4 regions of the Shinella sp. 20P9.1.1 genome follow, and region 4 is predicted to be linked to each of the others. Evidence: predicted binding sites of a transcription regulator. Region 4 holds the regulator's gene; each other region holds the start of a gene.
The links. Region 4 encodes LexA, which represses DNA repair genes until DNA is damaged. Its sites were predicted from a motif close to TGTTCNNNNTGTGTTCNG; they were not measured.
Positions count from the first base shown of each region.

Region 1: the regulator LexA is predicted to act here: its motif matches at 2,439-2,456, upstream of AC27VQ_RS14160 (ribonuclease T2 family protein).
Region 2: the regulator LexA is predicted to act here: its motif matches at 2,335-2,352, upstream of AC27VQ_RS01150 (ImuA family protein).
Region 3: the regulator LexA is predicted to act here: its motif matches at 2,212-2,229, upstream of AC27VQ_RS23630 (PA0069 family radical SAM protein).

Region 1 is NZ_JBYOLC010000007.1:135,601-139,810, reverse strand. Features, by position in the region: gene ettA (energy-dependent translational throttle protein EttA) at 1-1,469, opposite strand, end outside; gene AC27VQ_RS14160 (ribonuclease T2 family protein) at 1,668-2,309, opposite strand; gene AC27VQ_RS14155 (alpha/beta fold hydrolase) at 2,596-3,555, shown strand; gene AC27VQ_RS14150 (DMT family transporter) at 3,552-4,210, shown strand, end outside.
Region 2 is NZ_JBYOLC010000001.1:250,258-254,467, reverse strand. Features, by position in the region: gene AC27VQ_RS01160 (error-prone DNA polymerase) at 1-110, opposite strand, end outside; gene AC27VQ_RS01155 (DUF6504 family protein) at 107-1,630, opposite strand; gene AC27VQ_RS01150 (ImuA family protein) at 1,545-2,306, opposite strand; gene AC27VQ_RS01145 (hypothetical protein) at 2,478-2,783, shown strand; gene AC27VQ_RS01140 (hypothetical protein) at 2,837-3,160, opposite strand; gene AC27VQ_RS01135 (GlxA family transcriptional regulator) at 3,229-4,210, opposite strand, start outside.
Region 3 is NZ_JBYOLC010000018.1:57,668-61,877, reverse strand. Features, by position in the region: gene rnhB (ribonuclease HII) at 1-582, opposite strand, end outside; gene AC27VQ_RS23630 (PA0069 family radical SAM protein) at 996-2,153, opposite strand; gene AC27VQ_RS23625 (glycosyl transferase) at 2,314-2,847, shown strand; gene AC27VQ_RS23620 (calcium-binding protein) at 2,861-3,850, opposite strand; gene moaB (molybdenum cofactor biosynthesis protein B) at 3,927-4,210, opposite strand, start outside.
Region 4 is NZ_JBYOLC010000011.1:43,527-47,736, reverse strand. Features, by position in the region: gene AC27VQ_RS18680 (ComEC/Rec2 family competence protein) at 1-2,240, shown strand, start outside; gene lexA (transcriptional repressor LexA) at 2,375-3,103, opposite strand; gene AC27VQ_RS18670 (molybdopterin molybdotransferase MoeA) at 3,197-4,210, opposite strand, start outside.

The DNA of each region.
Region 1 (4,210 bases), on a different contig from region 4:
ATGATCGCGCACCCGGCGAAGCTTTCCAGCGCACTTTCCAGCGCACCCAGCGTTTCCGTATCGAGGTCGTTGGTCGGTTCGTCGAGCAGCAGAACGTTGCCGCCGGCCTTCAGCATCTTGGCGAGGTGCACGCGGTTGCGCTGGCCGCCCGAGAGGTTGCCGACCTTCTGCTGCTGGTCGCCGCCCTTGAAGTTGAAGGCGCCGCAATAGGCGCGCGAGTTCATGTCGAACTTGCCGAGCTTGATGACCTCAGCGCCGCCGGAGATTTCCTCCCAGACGGTCTTGTTGCCGTCGAGCGCATCGCGGCTCTGGTCGACATAACCGAGATGCACGGTATCGCCGATGCGGATCGAACCAGCGTCCGGCTTATCCTGACCGGTGATCATCTTGAACAGCGTCGATTTGCCGGCGCCGTTCGGGCCGATGATGCCGACGATGCCGCCCGGCGGCAGCTTGATCGAAAGGTCGTTGATCAGCGTGCGGCCGTCAAAGCCCTTCTTGATGCCTTCCAGTTCGATGACGACGTTGCCGAGGCGCTCGGAAACCGGGATGATGATCTGCGCATCGCCGGGCCGGATGTTCTCGGCCGCATCGACCAGCTGCTCATAGGCCTTGATACGGGCCTTGGACTTGGCCTGGCGGGCCTTCGGGCTGGAGGCAATCCATTCCTGTTCGCGCGACAGCGCCTTCTGGCGGCCGGCTTCTTCGCGATTTTCCTGCTGCATGCGCTTGGCCTTGGCCCGCAGATAGGCGGAGTAGTTGCCTTCGTAGGGAATGCCGCGGCCACGGTCGAGCTCGAGAATCCAGCCCGTCACGTTGTCGAGGAAGTAGCGGTCGTGGGTGATCATCATCACGGCACCCGGATAATCGCGCAGGTGCTTTTCCAGCCAGGCGATGGTCTCGGCGTCGAGATGGTTGGTCGGTTCGTCGAGCAGCAGCAGGTCGGGCTGCGACAGAAGCAGGCGGCAGAGCGCGATACGGCGGCGCTCACCACCCGACAGCAGGGTGACGTCGGCGTCCTTCGGCGGGCAGCGCAGGGCTTCCATCGCCATTTCGACCTGCTGTTCCAGATCCCAGAGGTTCTGGCTGTCGATGATATCCTGGAGCTTGGCGCCCTCGTCCGCCGTCTCGTCGGAATAGTTCATCATCAGTTCGTTGTAGCGGTCGAGCACGGCCTGCTTGTCGGCCACGCCTTCCATGACGTTCTCGAAGGCGGTCTTGGCCGGATCGAGCTTCGGCTCCTGTTCCAGATAGCCGACCGTCGCACCTTCGGCGAGCCAGGCTTCACCGGTATATTCCTTGTCCTGACCGGCGATGATGCGCAGCACCGTCGACTTACCCGCACCGTTCGGGCCGAGGATACCGATCTTGGCATCGGGATAGAACGACAGGTTGACGTTCTCGAGGATTTTCTTGGCGCCGTAGGCCTTGTTGAGCCCCGACATATGATAGATGAACTGGCGTGCCATGCGAACGTGCTCCGGATCGGACAAATTTGCCCGCTATGTAGGGTAATTCTCCGCCCGCGGCAATCTGCGAAAGCCGCGGCGCACAGGCGAATGGCAATCCATCACCCAGGTGACGGACCGTGCGCGACCCTCCACGCGAACAATATCCTCGACACAGCCGACCGGCAGAGGCCCGCCGTCCGCCACAGCCGCCCGACCCTAACCCGCCTGCGCCATACCCGTCGCACCCTCGGTGCAGCGCGACTTGGTGGGTGAGGAGCCGTCGATCAAGGTTTCCAGCGTGCCCTCACCCGCCGCAAGCCCGATGGTGAGGCCGATGACGATGGGCTTGCCATCCGCACCCTTGCGGCAGCTGAGCCGAACGCGCTCCCCGGTACCGGGACCGAAAGCCTTGTCGAAGGTGGCGCGGACCTCCGTAAGCGTCACCGTCGCTCCGGCTTTACCGTTGAAAAGGGCGGGCACCGGAGAGGCGTTCAACTGGTCGAGCAAGTCCAGCGAGCGGCTGTAATAGACCTCTGCCGAGGCAGCGACGCAGCTGCCGCTTCTCAGCCATTGCTGCCGGTCGAGGCCGAGCTTCGCGGCAGGCATGGCGGCAAGCAGTCGGTCCTTCGTGGCCGATGCCAGCACGATTTCCGGCAGGTCCGTCCATTTGCCCTTGCGCGCCTTCTGCTGGAGCGCGGCATCGATGCCGCAATAGCTTTTCCGCACCTGGAAGCGGCCCAGCAGCGAAAACTGCTTGGCCGCCGGCGACGTCGCCGCAAAATCGGCGCAGCCCCGGCTTTTCGACCGCGCCGCGCAATAACCGCGCTGCCAGCTGACGGAAAGGACTTCCCGCACCATGACCTTTTCCGGCACGGACTGTGCGGCGACCGGATGCGGGAGACCAAGGCAGGCAAGACACAGGACAAAAAAAGAAAAGACGTCTTTGAACGGCAAGGCAGCATTCGTCATCATGACCGGCTCCCGAATGAGAACAAAACAAGATCATATGCAACCAAAAACCAAGAAAATGCAACCATGAATCGGATAAATCGCGAAATGCGGGAGCAGAAGCAAAAATACACGCGTCATCCCATTGTCTTTGCATGGCAAATCGCGTTGACCTCTAGGAAATGGAGGACGGACCGTGTTTTCAGAGGCAGAGACGCTGAAGAGCGCAACCGGCGCGACGCTTGCGCTGCGCCACGAGGCGGCGCGCGGCGAGGCGTGCGGTATCCTGCTTGTGAGTCATGGCCTTGCCGAACACAGTGCGCGCTACGCCGCCTTTGCCGCGCGCATGGCGGGCGAAGGGCTGCATGTCTATGCGCATGATCATCGCGGCCACGGTTTCACCACCGCACCGGATGCGCCGCAGGGCCAGTTTGCGCCGCGCAACGGCATTTCGCGGGTGATCGCGGACATGCGGGCGGTGCGCGACCACGCGGTTTCCCGCCATGCCGGCCTGCCGGTCGTGCTGTTCGGCCATTCGATGGGCGGGCTCATGGCGCTGGCCTTCGCCGAGACCCACCCGGCCGATATCGATGCGCTGGCCGTCTGGAACTCCAATCTCGAACCCGGTTTTGCCGGGCGCATCGCCCAGGTGGTTCTCGCCGCCGAGCGCATGCTGAAGGGTTCCGACGTGCCGAGCGGTATCCTGCCCCGCCTCACCTTCGCCGCCTGGGGCAAGGCGATTGCCGGACACCGTACCGCCTTCGACTGGCTGTCGCACAATGCCGCTGAAGTCGATGCCTATATCGCCGATCCGCTCTGCGGCTTCGATATCAATGTCTCCATGTGGATCGACATCTTCGCCGTCACCTTCGCCGACGCCTCGGCAGAGGGAATTTCGAAGCTCCCGAAAAACCTGCCGGTCAATCTCGTCGGCGGCGACGAGGATCCCGCCACGGATTTCGGCAAGGCGACGCTGGCCTTTGCCGAGCGACTGAAAAAATCACGGCTTGAGGACGTCACGACAACGGTCTATCGCGGAATGCGCCACGAAACGCTGAATGAAAGCCCTGTCCTGCGCGACCCCGCCATCGAAGCCTTTGCCGGCTGGTGCCGGCGGGTCATCGCCGAAAAGCGACGGGTTGCGGAACACACATGACCTCATCTGCCACCACGCCGCCGCGCCAGGAGATCGGCTTCGGGCTCCTCCTCATGGTGCTCTCGGTGCTCATCTCGCCGATCATCGATATCTTCGCCAAGCTTGCGGTGACGGCCGTTCCGGCAACCGAGATCACCTTCGTGCGTCTGCTGTTCCAGATGACGGTGCTGGGGCCGATCTGTCTTTATCGCGGCACGCTGTTTGATGTGACCTGGCGCAAGATGGGTCTGCATGCCGCCCGCGGCCTGCTGATGGCGATCACCATGATCAGCTTCGTCACGCCGCTCGCCGTGATGGAGGTGGCCGATGCCATCGCGATCTTCTTCGTCGAGCCGATCATCCTCACCATTCTCGGCGCGATCTTCCTCAAGGAGACCATCGGCTGGCGGCGCTACACGGCCTGCGGCGTCGGTTTCTTCGGTTCGCTGCTGGTCATCCAGCCGAGCCTGCAGGAGGTGGGCTGGATCGCGCTGCTGCCGGTCGTCGCAGCCTTCTCGCTTGCCCTTTTCTTCCTTCTGACACGTCTCGTCGCGCAGAAGGAGGACCCGTGGTCCATGCAGTTCTATGCGGGCCTCTGGGGTGCGGTCTTTGCCGGCCTGCTGCTTTTCTTCGGCAGCCGCGCCGCCATTGCCTTCCTGACGCCGGTCATGCCGGA
Region 2 (4,210 bases), on a different contig from region 4:
GCCTCGATGCCGAGCGCACTTGCCTGGGTAAACAGCTCCGCGCAGCTGCTAGCGCCGCGCAGGAACGAGAAATGCGAGGTGACCTGGAGTTCGGCGTAGCGTGGCGTCATGCGAAAATCCCGTGCAGGAACCAGCGGCCGATGCCGTTGACGATCTGCTGCTCCTCGCCCGAACGGAACAGCCAGAAGCGTTCGCCCTCCGCATCCTCCACCTGGAAATAATCGCGCACGGCGGCAAGCTCGGCATCGCGCTTCCACCATTCACCGAAGATGCGCTCGGGGCCGTCGGCGCGCTGCACACGCCGGCGCACGCCACGCCATGTGAAGAAGGCGGGCGGATGGTCGGGCATCAGCGCCATGACCTCGATCGGCTCCGGGCGGGCGAGAAGCCGCGCCGGGCGCGGCCAGCGACCGGGCCATGTCGCGCCATCATCGGGCGCAAGCGGCGGTATGCGGTGGATGGAACGTTCCGGCACGTCGCTTTCGACCGGCGCGAGGCGATAGAGCCGGCGGGCGCCGATGCGGTTCGCGATGACATCGACAAGGCCGGCAATATCGGCCTGCTCTTCCTCGATCAGCGAGGAGACGGCCTGCTGCAGGACAAGCGGTTCGGCAAGCGTCGCCGTGAGCTCCATGATCTCGATGCCGAAGCCCGGATCGATCGTCTCGATACGGTCGCAGAGCAGCCGGACGAGGCGCTTTTCATCGCGCACGGCGCGGGCCGTGCCGACGCGGATGGCCTGCAGCGTGTTGTCGACGCGGTGAAAGATCAGATCGAGCCGGCGGGCGCCGAGACCGCGTTTTTCCAGCGTCCGGCAGAGATCGCCGACGAGCTCGGATGTGTAGCGCGCAATGGTCTCGGCCGCGCCGATCGGTTCGCCGAAAACCTTGCGCACGCTGACGCGTTCGGGGTCGCGCAGGGGATCGACGGGCTCGGAAACCGTGCCCTGCACCTGGTCGAGCCGGCGGCCGAGGCCTGCGCCGAAACGCAGCACGAGGGGCGCACGCGGCACGGCGAGCACCTCGCCGATCGTGGCAAAGCCCAGCACATGCAGACCGGTCACGGTTTCCGGCGCAATCCGCAGACCGGGGATCGGCAAGGGCGCCACGGCCTTGCCGGCCGCGCCCGGCGGGATGACGCAGACGGGTGCCGCCAGGAATCGGGCGGCGGCATGCGCCGCGCCCCATGTATCGGCCACCGCCGCACGAGCGAAAATGCCGGAAGCACCGAGACGGTTGACGAGACCGGTCAGCATGCGCTCCTCGCCGCCATGCAAATGGTCGGCGCCAGTCGTGTCGATGACGAGCCCATCCGGCGGATCGGGCGCGACGATGGGGGCATAATGCTGCAAGGCCCAGAGGGAGAGACGGTTGAGGGCCGCAGCATCAGCGGCGGGATCGGCCGGCAAGGTGAGAATATCCGGCACCAGCGCATGGGCCTTGGCAAGCGGCATGCCGACGCGCAGGCCCGCCTGCTCGGCCACCCGGCTCACCGCGGTGAGAACGCGGCGCGCGCCATCACGGCCGACGAGAACGAGCCGCTGGTCAGCCGGTGGCGCCGCGGCTCCGAGGGAGCGCCGCAGCCGATCGATCGGCCAGCCGGGAAGAAAAAGCGATACGACCCTCGCCATCGGTTGCCTCCACGTCAAATTCCGCCGCGGCACCGGCCCGGCAACGGGTCAGTTCCAGCAGCCAGCGCGCCCGGCCGATGCCCGGCACGGGAAGGGCCAGGGATGGCCGGACGGACACCCGCCAGCGCGTAACGGCGGCCGTCGGTTGATCAAAGGCTGCCGCTTCCTTCAAATGTCGGAAACGCCTAAGTGCGAGGCCGAGCGTGCCGCCGGCCTCCGCCGCCAGTTGCAGGCGGCGCGAAGCCGTCATCGACAGGCGCGCGACCTCCGCCACGACGGCGCCGAGCCCGCCATGGCGCAGTCCCTCCTCGAAACAGAGGAGCAGGCTCTTTTCGTCGCCCGCTTCGACATAGATGACACGGCCAGGTGCCAGCCCCGCCTGCGCCAATGCCGGCGCGAAGAGGTCCGACCGCGTCAGGCACCACAGCACCTGCCCCTTGGTGCGCGCCGCTATGCCGGCGGCAAAGAGCATGGCGGCCGCCCCCTCGACGGCATCGTTGCCGCCGCCGCAGACCTCATGCAGGCTGGCCAGCGCCAGCCCGCCGCCCGGCAGGCGCTCGTCGATCTCGGGCACACCGAAGGGCAGCACCGCCCGGTCGCGCGCAGCGCGGCCGTCGAACTGCCGGATGCGGTCGCGCAGATCGGCGACAACGGCACTGGCGGCGAAGGCGGACATTGGCGGGCGGCTCCTTGACGAGAATTTTCGTTCTCTTTTTGTTCTTAAACAAAAGGAGAGTCAATCGCCCTTGCCTGCCACAGCGATCACAGTTTGAATCAAAGACGGGAACCAAGTGGCGCGGCGGAAGTTCTTCCCTTTGCCATTCCATTCAATCCAGGAGACATGTCCATGGCTGACGAAAAGAGCACCGGAAAGCGCACGCTTGGCGTCGTCGAAGGGCGAGACAGCATTTCTGAGGACGTCCGCGTCGCCGAAGCGGAAGCCTCGGTCACCGAACAGATCGAAGCCTTGAAAGCGGAGATCAGCCGGCTGAAGGAATCCGCAGGCCTGATTGCCGAAGGCACCGGCCAGCTCGCCGTCGCCAAGGCGGAATCGCTGCGCGAGGATTTGCGCCAGACCATTCAGAGCAATCCGCTGGCCACGCTGGCGGGGGCAGCCTTCATCGGCTACCTCTTTGGCCTGCGCCACCGCTGAACACCCTAATCGAACGACATAAAAAAGCCCGGCAATGCCGGGCTTTTCGGTGTTCAGAACCAGCGCTGGCGGCGCGGTGGCTCGCTTTCGAGGGAACCGAGCAGATAGCCCAGGACGACACCGGCAAGACCGGCGGCCAGAACGACGGTCGAAAGACCGGCCGGATGCTCGCGCGCCGCCTGCGCGACGGCAGCACCCTCGGAGCGCACATATTTCGTTGCCGAGCGCACGGCCGGACGAGCCGCATCCACGGCATTGCCGGCGCGGTCGCGGATCGTCTCGTAGGCCTCGGTACCGCGATCGCCAAGATCCTTCTGGAGCGTGGCGATTTCGGCGCGAAGGGCGGAAATCTGAGATTGAACGTCAGTGCTTGCCATTACGGTCTCCTTGTCAGAATGAAGACCGAACGGATGGCGGGCGTCTTGGTTCCCGCAAAGAAGTGAAATCAGCTCGCCTGACGGCGGCCGTCGCGGCGGATCTGCGAGGGTGTATCGCCGAAGGCCGCGCGGAAACGGCGGGTGAAATGCGACAGGCTTTCGAAGCCGGTTTCGAGCGCGATCTCGATCAGCGGCTTGTTGGTGCGCACCACCATATTGAGGGCGGCGGCCATGCGGATCTTCATATAGATCGTGCTCGGCGAGGCGCCCATGTCGCTTTCGAACAGGCGCTCCAGCTGGCGTCGGGAGACACCCGTCATCGTGGCGATGCTGTCGATGGACAACAGGTCTTCCGTATGCTGCTCCATCATCATGATGGCGAGATGCACGCGCCGGTCTCGCGCCTCAAGGCCAAGCGGGTTGCGCGGCTGGAGGTCGGTGGCGTCGCGCCGGTGGCGGATCTGCAGGATTTCCAGCGCGTTGCGCTCCGCCGCCTCGCCGACATGGTGGCGCACGAGCGTTGCGGCCAGATCCGCTACGCTGCTGCCGCCGGCGCAGGTGGCGACCTTGCCGTCAAAGCGGAAGATCTGCTCCGACGTCGCTTCGATATCCGGGTAGCGAGCGCGGAATTCGCGGTGGTGCAGCCAGCTCACACAGGCCGTATGTCCCTTGAGCAGGCCCGCCTCGGCAAGGACGAAGCTGCCGGTACAGAGGCCGATCAGCCCGACACCGGCCTTGGCGGCCTTGGCCAGATAGGCGCGCGCATAGCTGTCGATCGGTTCATCGACCTTGAGCAGGCCGCCGACCACGGCGATATAGTCGAAAGCGGCGGGATCGGCGAAGGGCGCGGTCGGCGCGACCTGGATGCCGCTCGACGAGGAGATGAAATTGCGCGTGCTGCTCAAGACGTCCCAGTCGCAATTGACGCGGCGGGAGCGGTCCTCGCTGTCGCTGGCAAGCCGCAGCGTATCGACGAACAGCGCGAAGGCGGAGAGCGTGAAACTTTTCGACAGGATGAAACCGACGCGCAGCGCCTTGGGCGCCGCGTGG
Region 3 (4,210 bases), on a different contig from region 4:
GCGATGCACCTCTGTGGCATAGCCGGCATGAATGGTGAAGCCGTAGCCGGGGAAGGTGGATTCGGCGCGCGCCATCATGCGGTCACGCGTGACTTTGGCGACGATCGAGGCGGCGGCGATGGAGACGGACAGCGCATCGCCCTTGACGACGGCACGGCCTTCGCAGGCTAGGCCCGGCGGCACGTCGCGGCCGTCTGTCAGCACCAGCTTCGGCGCGATCTCCAGCCCGGCGACGGCGCGGCGCATGGCGTCAAGGCTGGCCTTGCGGATGTCCGTGTCGTCGATGCGGCGCGACCCGCTGGAGGCGACGGAGACGAAAGCCGATTGCAGGATCTGCGTGAAAAGCAGCTCGCGCCTTGCCGCCGTCAGCTTTTTGGAATCGTTCAGCCCTTCCGGAATGTCGTCCGGATCGAGGATCACGGCGGCGGCCACGACGGGGCCGGCGAGCGGCCCGCGCCCGGCCTCGTCCGTGCCGGCGACGGGCCAAAGGCCGCGCTTGCGGGCAGCGATCTCCATCGCAAAATCCGGCCCGTCGGGCAGCGCGAAAAGAAGGCGGGAATCGGAGGATGTGCTCTTGGCCATGCGGGGACCTTGCACATCCGTCCGATTCCCTGCAAGTCCTCCGACAGGGGCGGCGGTCGGAGGAACGCCCGGCGCGTCCAGGGGCTGACGCTGCCGGAAGAGGTTTTGCGACGCCCGCACCGGAATGGTGCGGACCCCGCAGATTCGATTCAAGTTCCCCCCGCCCGCTACCGGCAGCGCCGTCACAACAGCAGAACTACCGCATGTGCGTGAAGGACTTGCCTCCTGCCTTTCTCCCCAACGGGGAGAAGGTCGCGACAGCGGGACGAGGGGGCCTCGCTGACGTCAAACGGTGCACCATCCCCCTCATCCCCTGCGCAACATGTTGCGCCTGAACCCTTCGGGCCACCTTCTCCCCGAGGGGGAGAAGGGAAAAGCGAGACCGTCGTCTCCCATGCGATGCGAAGCCATGCTCACAGCAGCGATAGCTGCACGCCGCTGCCGGACGGCGGAATGAACTGGTCGCTGGCGAGGCTGCGCCGGGTGCGGGTCAGCCCCAGCCGCTTGGATGCCATTTCGAAGCGCCGCGCGATCTGCCAGGCATAGGGACCGGCTCCCTTCATGCGCTTGCCGAATTCGGCGTCGTAGTCCTTGCCGTCGCGCATCGAGCGCACCAGCGACATGACATGGCGGTAGCGGTCCGGATAGTTGCGCAGCAGCCATTCCCGGAAGAGCGGGCTCACTTCGAGCGGCAGGCGCAGCAGCACGTAGCTTGCCTCCAGCGCCCCGGCCGCCTTGCCCGAATCAAGCACGCGCTCGACCTCATGGTCGTTGAGGCCCGGAATGATCGGCGCCATCATGACGGCGGTCGGGATACCGGCCTCCGAAAGCGCGCGGATCGCTTCCAGCCGGCGCGACGGGGTCGCGGCGCGCGGCTCCATGGTGCGGGCGAGCTTGCGGTCGAGCGTCGTGACGGACAGGCCGACCCAGGCAAGGCCGCGGGCGGCCATGCGCGAGAGGATATCGATGTCGCGCATGACGAGCGCCGACTTGGTGACGATGGAGACCGGGTGGTTCGCCTTGTCGAGCACTTCGAGGATCTGGCGCATGATCCGCCATTCCTTCTCGATCGGCTGGTAGGGGTCCGTATTGGTGCCGATGGCGATGACGCGCGGCTTGTAGCCGGGCTTGGAAAGCTCGCGCTCCAGAAGTTTCGGCGCATCGGGTTTGGCAAACAGCTTCGCCTCGAAATCGAGGCCGGCCGAGAGTCCCATGAAGGCATGCGTGGGTCGGGCGAAGCAATAGATGCAGCCATGCTCGCAGCCGCGATAGGGATTGATCGACCGGTCAAAGGGAATGTCGGGCGATTCGTTACGGGTGATGATCGTGCGCGGCTTTTCGACCTGCACGTCCGTGCGGAAGGGCGGCAGGTCTTCCAGCGTCTGCCAGCCGTCGTCGAAGCCTTCCCGCGTCAGCGGTTCGAAGCGGCCGGTGAAATTCAGCCCGGCGCCGCGGCCGCGCCGGCGGTCCCCGTCGATGCGCATGCCCGTTTCAGCCAGCAGCGCTTCGGCAACGTCTTTCGTGTGGCTGGGCGCAAGCGCGCCCTGCCTGAGGCTCACAAGATCGTTCATGGCTGTCTCCGGGGAGCGATGGGCTCCGGTTCAAAGACTATATTCCTATCGCCGGAATGAGAACATTGCAAGAACAAAATTCCGTTCCACTGCTAACCATCACCGGAAGTCGGCTTGGGCGGGCGATGGAAATCCATGCTGCAATGCGGTATTGAAGGGGATGCTGACGATCATCATGGAATGCCGGGACAACGAAGCGGAACTGGCGCAGACCCTTTCGGCGCTGGTGAGCGGCGCGGTCGAGGGCGTTGTGCGCGACGTGATCGTGCTTGACCAGGGTTCGCGCGACGGCTCCTCGAAAGTGGCGGACGCGGCAGGATGCCGCTTCCTCACCGATTGGGACATGAAGGATCTGGTGCGCTCGGCGCGCGGTGACTGGCTGCTCTTGCTGGAGCCCGGCGCACGGCCGCTTTCGGGCTGGGTGGAGGCGGTGGTCGACCATGTGGCGATCAACGGCAATCCGGCGCGCTTCCTGGGATCGCGCAATCACCGCCGGCCGTTCTTCCAGCGGCTTGGGCGCCGGATGGCGCCCTTGGAGCACGGCTATCTCGTCAGCAAGCGCGAGGCCTCTGCGGCGGCGCGCTCGGGCATGACGCTTGCGGATCTGGCAAAGGGTGCCGGTGTACGGACCCTCGTTGCCGAGATCGTGCCGGCCTGGGCGGTAAAGGCTCTTCGCGCCGGCATGACCCCCTAAAATATTGTCCTATCTAGAGCAGGAAGTCACCGACCACCAGGCTGCTGGCGCCGCGCACCTCGATCTGGAAATCGGCACGCCCGTCGCCATTGACGTCGCCGGAGACAATGCCGCCTGCGAAGCGCACTTCGCCGGCCGTGTTGGAGAAGGCGTGGCTGCCGACGAAGCTGAAGGCCTGGTTGCCGCCCGTGCCGGTGTTGGCGTCGATGTCGCGCAGGTCGATTCTGTCGCCCTGGCCATGGTTGAAGTCGAGGATGACGTCGCGGCGGGCGCCGACGACCGTTTCCGCAATGGCATTGAAGTCGAAGCGATCCGCACCGGCATCGCCCTGCAGGAGGTCCATGCCGCGACCGCCGACGAGCACGTCATTGTTGCCGCGGCCGGCCAGCGCGTCGTCGCCATTGAGGCCTTTCAGCGTGTTGGCGGCACCCGAGCCGAAGATGGCGTCGCCGGCATTCGTGCCCTCGGCGTTTTCGATGCTGACGAGGGTTTCGAAGCGGTTGGCGCCGGTCTGTGCAAGGCCCTGCTGCAGGTCGATGCCGACGCCGGAGCCGCCGAGAACATTGTCGTCGTCGCGGGGCAGGTAGCTGATCGAATCGATGCCCGCGCCGCCGTTGAAGGTGTTCTGCTGGCCGACCGAGAAGAATTTGTCGTTGCCGTTCTCGCCGAAATAGCTGCTCTTGAAGGTGCTGACCGCGATCGTGTCGTTGCCGTCGCCGGCCCTGACGGTATCGCCAAGTTCATTGGAGAAGGAGCCGAAGCCCGTGCCGACATAGGTGTCGTTGCCCGCGCCGAGCAGGATGACGTTGCCGTCTTCCTTGACATTGACGACGCTGTCATTGCCGGCGCCGGCATCGACGAAGTTCCGGCCGCCGAAATCGTCGGAGCGGTCGAGAATGATCGTGTCGTCGCCGCCGAGCGTGCGAAGGGTGACCTCGGTGTTGTTGATATTGCCGCCCTGGGTGAAGCGGTCTGCGCCGTTGGTGCCGGTGATCGTTGCCATGTCGCTCTCTCCTTTGCTCTCTGTGATGAGAACCTTAGGGGAGGGTGGAATGGCGCGCAGTGTCCTATGGAACAGGTCAGCCGGCCGAGCGCTTCAGGTGCTCGTCAAGGCGCGGCATGATTTCCACGAAGTTGCAGGGCATGTGGCGGTAGTCGAGCTGTGCCTTGAGGATACCGTCCCAGGCGTCCTTGCAGGCGCCGGGCGAGCCCGGCAGCACGAAGATGAAGGTGGCGTTGAGCACACCGCCCGTCGCGCGCGACTGGATCGTCGAGGTGCCGATCTTGTCGTAGGAAATGCGGTGAAACACCGCGGAAAAGCCGTCCATGCGCTTTTCGAAGATCGGCTCCAGCGCATCCGGCG
Region 4 (4,210 bases):
CCTCCGTTCTCGCCCTCCTTTTCATCGCTTTCATCACCTTCTGGCCTGCCTGGCGCCTGCGACACCGGGAAGACTGGCGAGCGCTTGCCGCAGGCGCTGCGTTTCTCGTGCCCATCGGCATGCTGCTGGCGGCCTTCGAAAGTGCCCGGCTCGACACCGTCCTGCTCGATGCGCCCGTGACCACCGAGATCACCGGCCGCGTGCTGTCGCGCGAAAGCGACGGGCGAGGTGCAATCCGCTATCGCATTGCCCTTACGGCGACACGCGATCCCACCTTGAAACGTGCGCCTGATGTGGTGACGGTTCTCGCCCGCAACAGGCACGAACCGATCGTGATCGGCGACGGCATTGCTGGCCGCGCGCGGCTCAATCCGCCCTCCGGTCCCGCATTGACGGGGCTCAACGATTTTGCCTTCGACGCCTATTTCGCCGGCACCGGGGCGGTCGGCTATTTCTACCAGGCGCCCGAACGGATTGCAGCGGCGCCGGCCGGTCTGGAGGAGCGGATCCGGCAGGAAATCGCGACGTGGCGCAACAATCTGACCGAGCATATCCGTAGCCGGATCGATGGCGATGCCGGCGCGATCGCCGCCGCCTTGGTGACGGCCGAACAGCGTGCGATCAGCCCGGAAACGGTGGAGGCGTTGCGGCAGGCGGGGCTTGCCCATGTGTTGGCGATTTCCGGGCTGAACATGGTGCTTGCGGCCGGCACATTTCTTGTCGGCGCACGCATGCTGATGGCACTGATCCCCGGCTTTGCCGAGCGATATCCGGCAAAGAAAATCGCCGCCGTCGGGGCGCTCGTCATGGTGACGCTCTATATACTCGTGTCGGGTGGGGCACTTTCGGCGGTGCGTTCGTGGATCATGATCTGCGTCATGCTCGTCGCCGTGCTGTTCGGACGGTCGGCGATCAGCCTGCGAAATGTCGCCCTTTCGGCCATCCTCATTCTGGTGGTCACGCCCTCGGCCATCACCAATCCCGGTTTCCAGATGTCCTATGCCGCAACGCTGGGGCTCGTCGCCGGCTATGCGGCATGGCGCGAGCGGCCGGTGAAACGGGAAGGCCGGGGCGGCATGTTGCGGGCCGCCGGCGGTTCGACCGGCCGCTTCCTTGGCGGATTGATGCTCTCCTCGCTGATCGGCGGTTTTTCGACGCTGATCTATTCGATCGGCCACTTCAACCGGATTCCGGCCTACGGGTTGGCGGGCAACCTCCTCACCATGCCCGCCATCAGCGCCATCGTCATGCCGTTCGGCCTTGTCGCCGTGCTGCTGATGCCCTTCGGGCTGGATGCCATTCCTTTCGCCATCATGGGCAAGGGGATCGAGTGGATGATCGCCCTGTCCAACTGGGTCGCCAGCTGGAAGGGCGAGATCGTCACCGGCCGCATTCCGCCTGCCGCCTTCCTGCTGATCGGTTTTGGCGGCGGGCTCGTCTGCATCCTGCGCACACGCCTTCGCCATGCCGGTACATTGCTCGTGCTGATCGGCATTGCCATCGCATTCTGGCCGGGTGATCCCGTAAGACCCGAGGTCCTGATCTCGGAGGACGGTCGCCTCGTTGCTATCCTGCGCGACGATGGCGTTGCGACGAACCGTGCCCGTCCGCCGGATTTCGTCTACGCGCAATGGCGCCGGGCCCTGCGGCTGGGCGACGTCGTCAAGCCGACGATGAGAAAGACCGCCGGTTTGACAGTTGAAGAGGAAGCTACCGCTGTCGAAACCGCGAAAAAGCGAAAATCGTCACGCCACCGGGCAAACCGCGAAAAGGCGAAAGCGGCCATGGCGTCTGCGTTCGACGCGGCAGCAAGCCAGGCGGGTTTCATCTGCGAGACGAAGGCTTTCTGCGTGGCTGTTTCACCAAACGAATGGCGCATCGTCACGCTTGACGACGTCGCATTTCTTGGCACGGCCTGCGACGCCGCAGACGTCGTCGTCACGCAGGCGCCGCTTCGGACCGCCGCTTGCCGCTCCGGCGCAAGGCTCATCACCGCTCGCCATCTTCGGCGCACCGGCGCCCTGGAAATCATCCCCGGCGAAGAGGAAAATGCACCGTTCATACTGGAAGCCAGCATAATACCAGCTATCGAAACGCTGGATCGCCCGTGGTCGCGCCATCGGACTTATGATTGGCGAACCGGAACGTATACGAGTGGCAACGCAGAGGGAGAACGCCCTCAACGCGATACTCAAGGCGAAATCAATGAAACCGACGCAGCCATTTCGAGCGACTTCTGAATTGAGCAGCTGAGTTGGCCGGCAGCATAAACCATTTCCTGAACCAAAAGCTCCCGCACCTTCACCTCGAAGGCCGCACAGTCCATGAAAGCTAATGCCCTCGGGGCACTTACGACGTCTCGAGTTTGGCCTGGTTAGTTGTAGCGCCGAATAAGGCCCACAAGCTTGCCCTGGATTTTGACGCGATCCGGACCGAAGATGCGGGTTTCATAAGCAGGGTTTGCGGCTTCCAGCGCAATCGACGCACCCTTACGGCGGAAGCGCTTCAGCGTGGCTTCTTCATCGTCGACGAGGGCTACGATGATTTCGCCGGGATTGGCACTGCTGGTATCGCGAATGATGACCGTGTCGCCATCGAAGATGCCGGCTTCGATCATCGAATCGCCCTTCACCTCGAGCGCATAGTGATCGCCGACGCCGATCATTTCGGCCGGGACAGTGATATCATGCGTGTTGTTCTGGATGGCGGAGATCGGCACGCCGGCGGCGATGCGGCCCATGACAGGTACGGAGACCGAGGAGGGCATGAGATCGGACTGCGGTGTTGCGACACGCTGGGAGGGCGCCGGCGCCATCGGTTGTTTGCCGCGGCTGCCTTCTACGACGGTGGGTGAGAACCCACGGCGGGGCTGCTGGATCGGTGAATAGGCCTCGGGAAGCTTGATGACTTCCAGTGCCCGCGCCCGGTTCGGCAGGCGGCGGATGAAGCCGCGCTCTTCAAGCGCCGTGATGAGGCGATGGATGCCGGATTTGGAGGCCAAATCCAGGGCATCCTTCATCTCGTCGAAAGACGGCGGAATACCGGATTCCTTCATACGCTCGTGAATGAACAGGAGCAGCTCCTGTTGTTTGCGCGTCAGCATGGTCTCTCCACCGAGAATCGTGAAACAAATCCAGAACAGACACTATCTGTTCCATTTGTGTTCCGCAAGGGGCTGCTGAAACAATAATACTGTTCAGGGGGGTGGCTGGCGTACCATAAGGACGTCGCAAGCAACGCCGGCTTCGACGGAGGGCGCGTTCGGCGGGCGGATGAGCAGGCCTTCGGATTCCGCGAAGATTCGCATCATCGAAGAATCCTGCTTGTCGAAGGGCGTCACCTGCAAATCTCCATCCGGCCCGCGGGTGATGCGGGAGCGAATGTAGTCCTGCCGGTGGTCGTTTTCCTTGACCGGCACGGCGGTGACGGCCTTGTAAACGCGGTCATTCGCCGGCAGGCGGGCGAGGCGGCGCGTCAGCGGCTCCAGGAAAAGCAGCGCGCAGACGAGGCTGGAGACGGGATTGCCCGGCAGGCCGACGATCTGGATATCGCCAAGGCGGCCGACCATCAGCGGTTTTCCGGGACGCATGGCGATGCGCCAGAAATCGAGTTCCATGCCGGCTTCGCCGAGCACCGGCTGCACGAGATCGAAATCGCCGACCGAGGCGCCGCCGAGTGTGACGAGCACGTCGATATCCAAGGCAAGTGCCCTCTGCACGGCCTCGAGGATCGCCTTTTTATCGTCGCCGACAATGCCGAGGTCGATGATCTCGGCACCGGAAGCGCGCGCGATGGCGGAGACGCCATAGGTGTTGGAGGCGATGATCTGGCTTGTGCCGGGCGATGTGCCGGGCGTGACGAGTTCGTCGCCCGTAGCGAGCACGGCGATGCGGGGGCGGGCGTAGACCGTGAGCTCGGCGTGGTTCATCGCAGCGGCGACGGTGAGACGGCCGGCATCGAGCATATCGCCGGCCTTGAGCAGCACGTCGCGTTCCGAAAAATCCTGGCCGCGCGGGCGGATATGGCGGCCTTTGGGCGTGAGGAAGGTGGTGCGGATGCGTCCATCCTCCAGCTTCTCCGCGTCTTCCTGCAGCAGAACGGTATCTGCGAAGGCAGACATTGGCGCGCCGGTGAAGATGCGCACGGCCTCGCCGGGGCCGGCTGTGCCGTCGAAGGCATGGCCAGCCGCGGAGGTGCCGACGACCTTGAG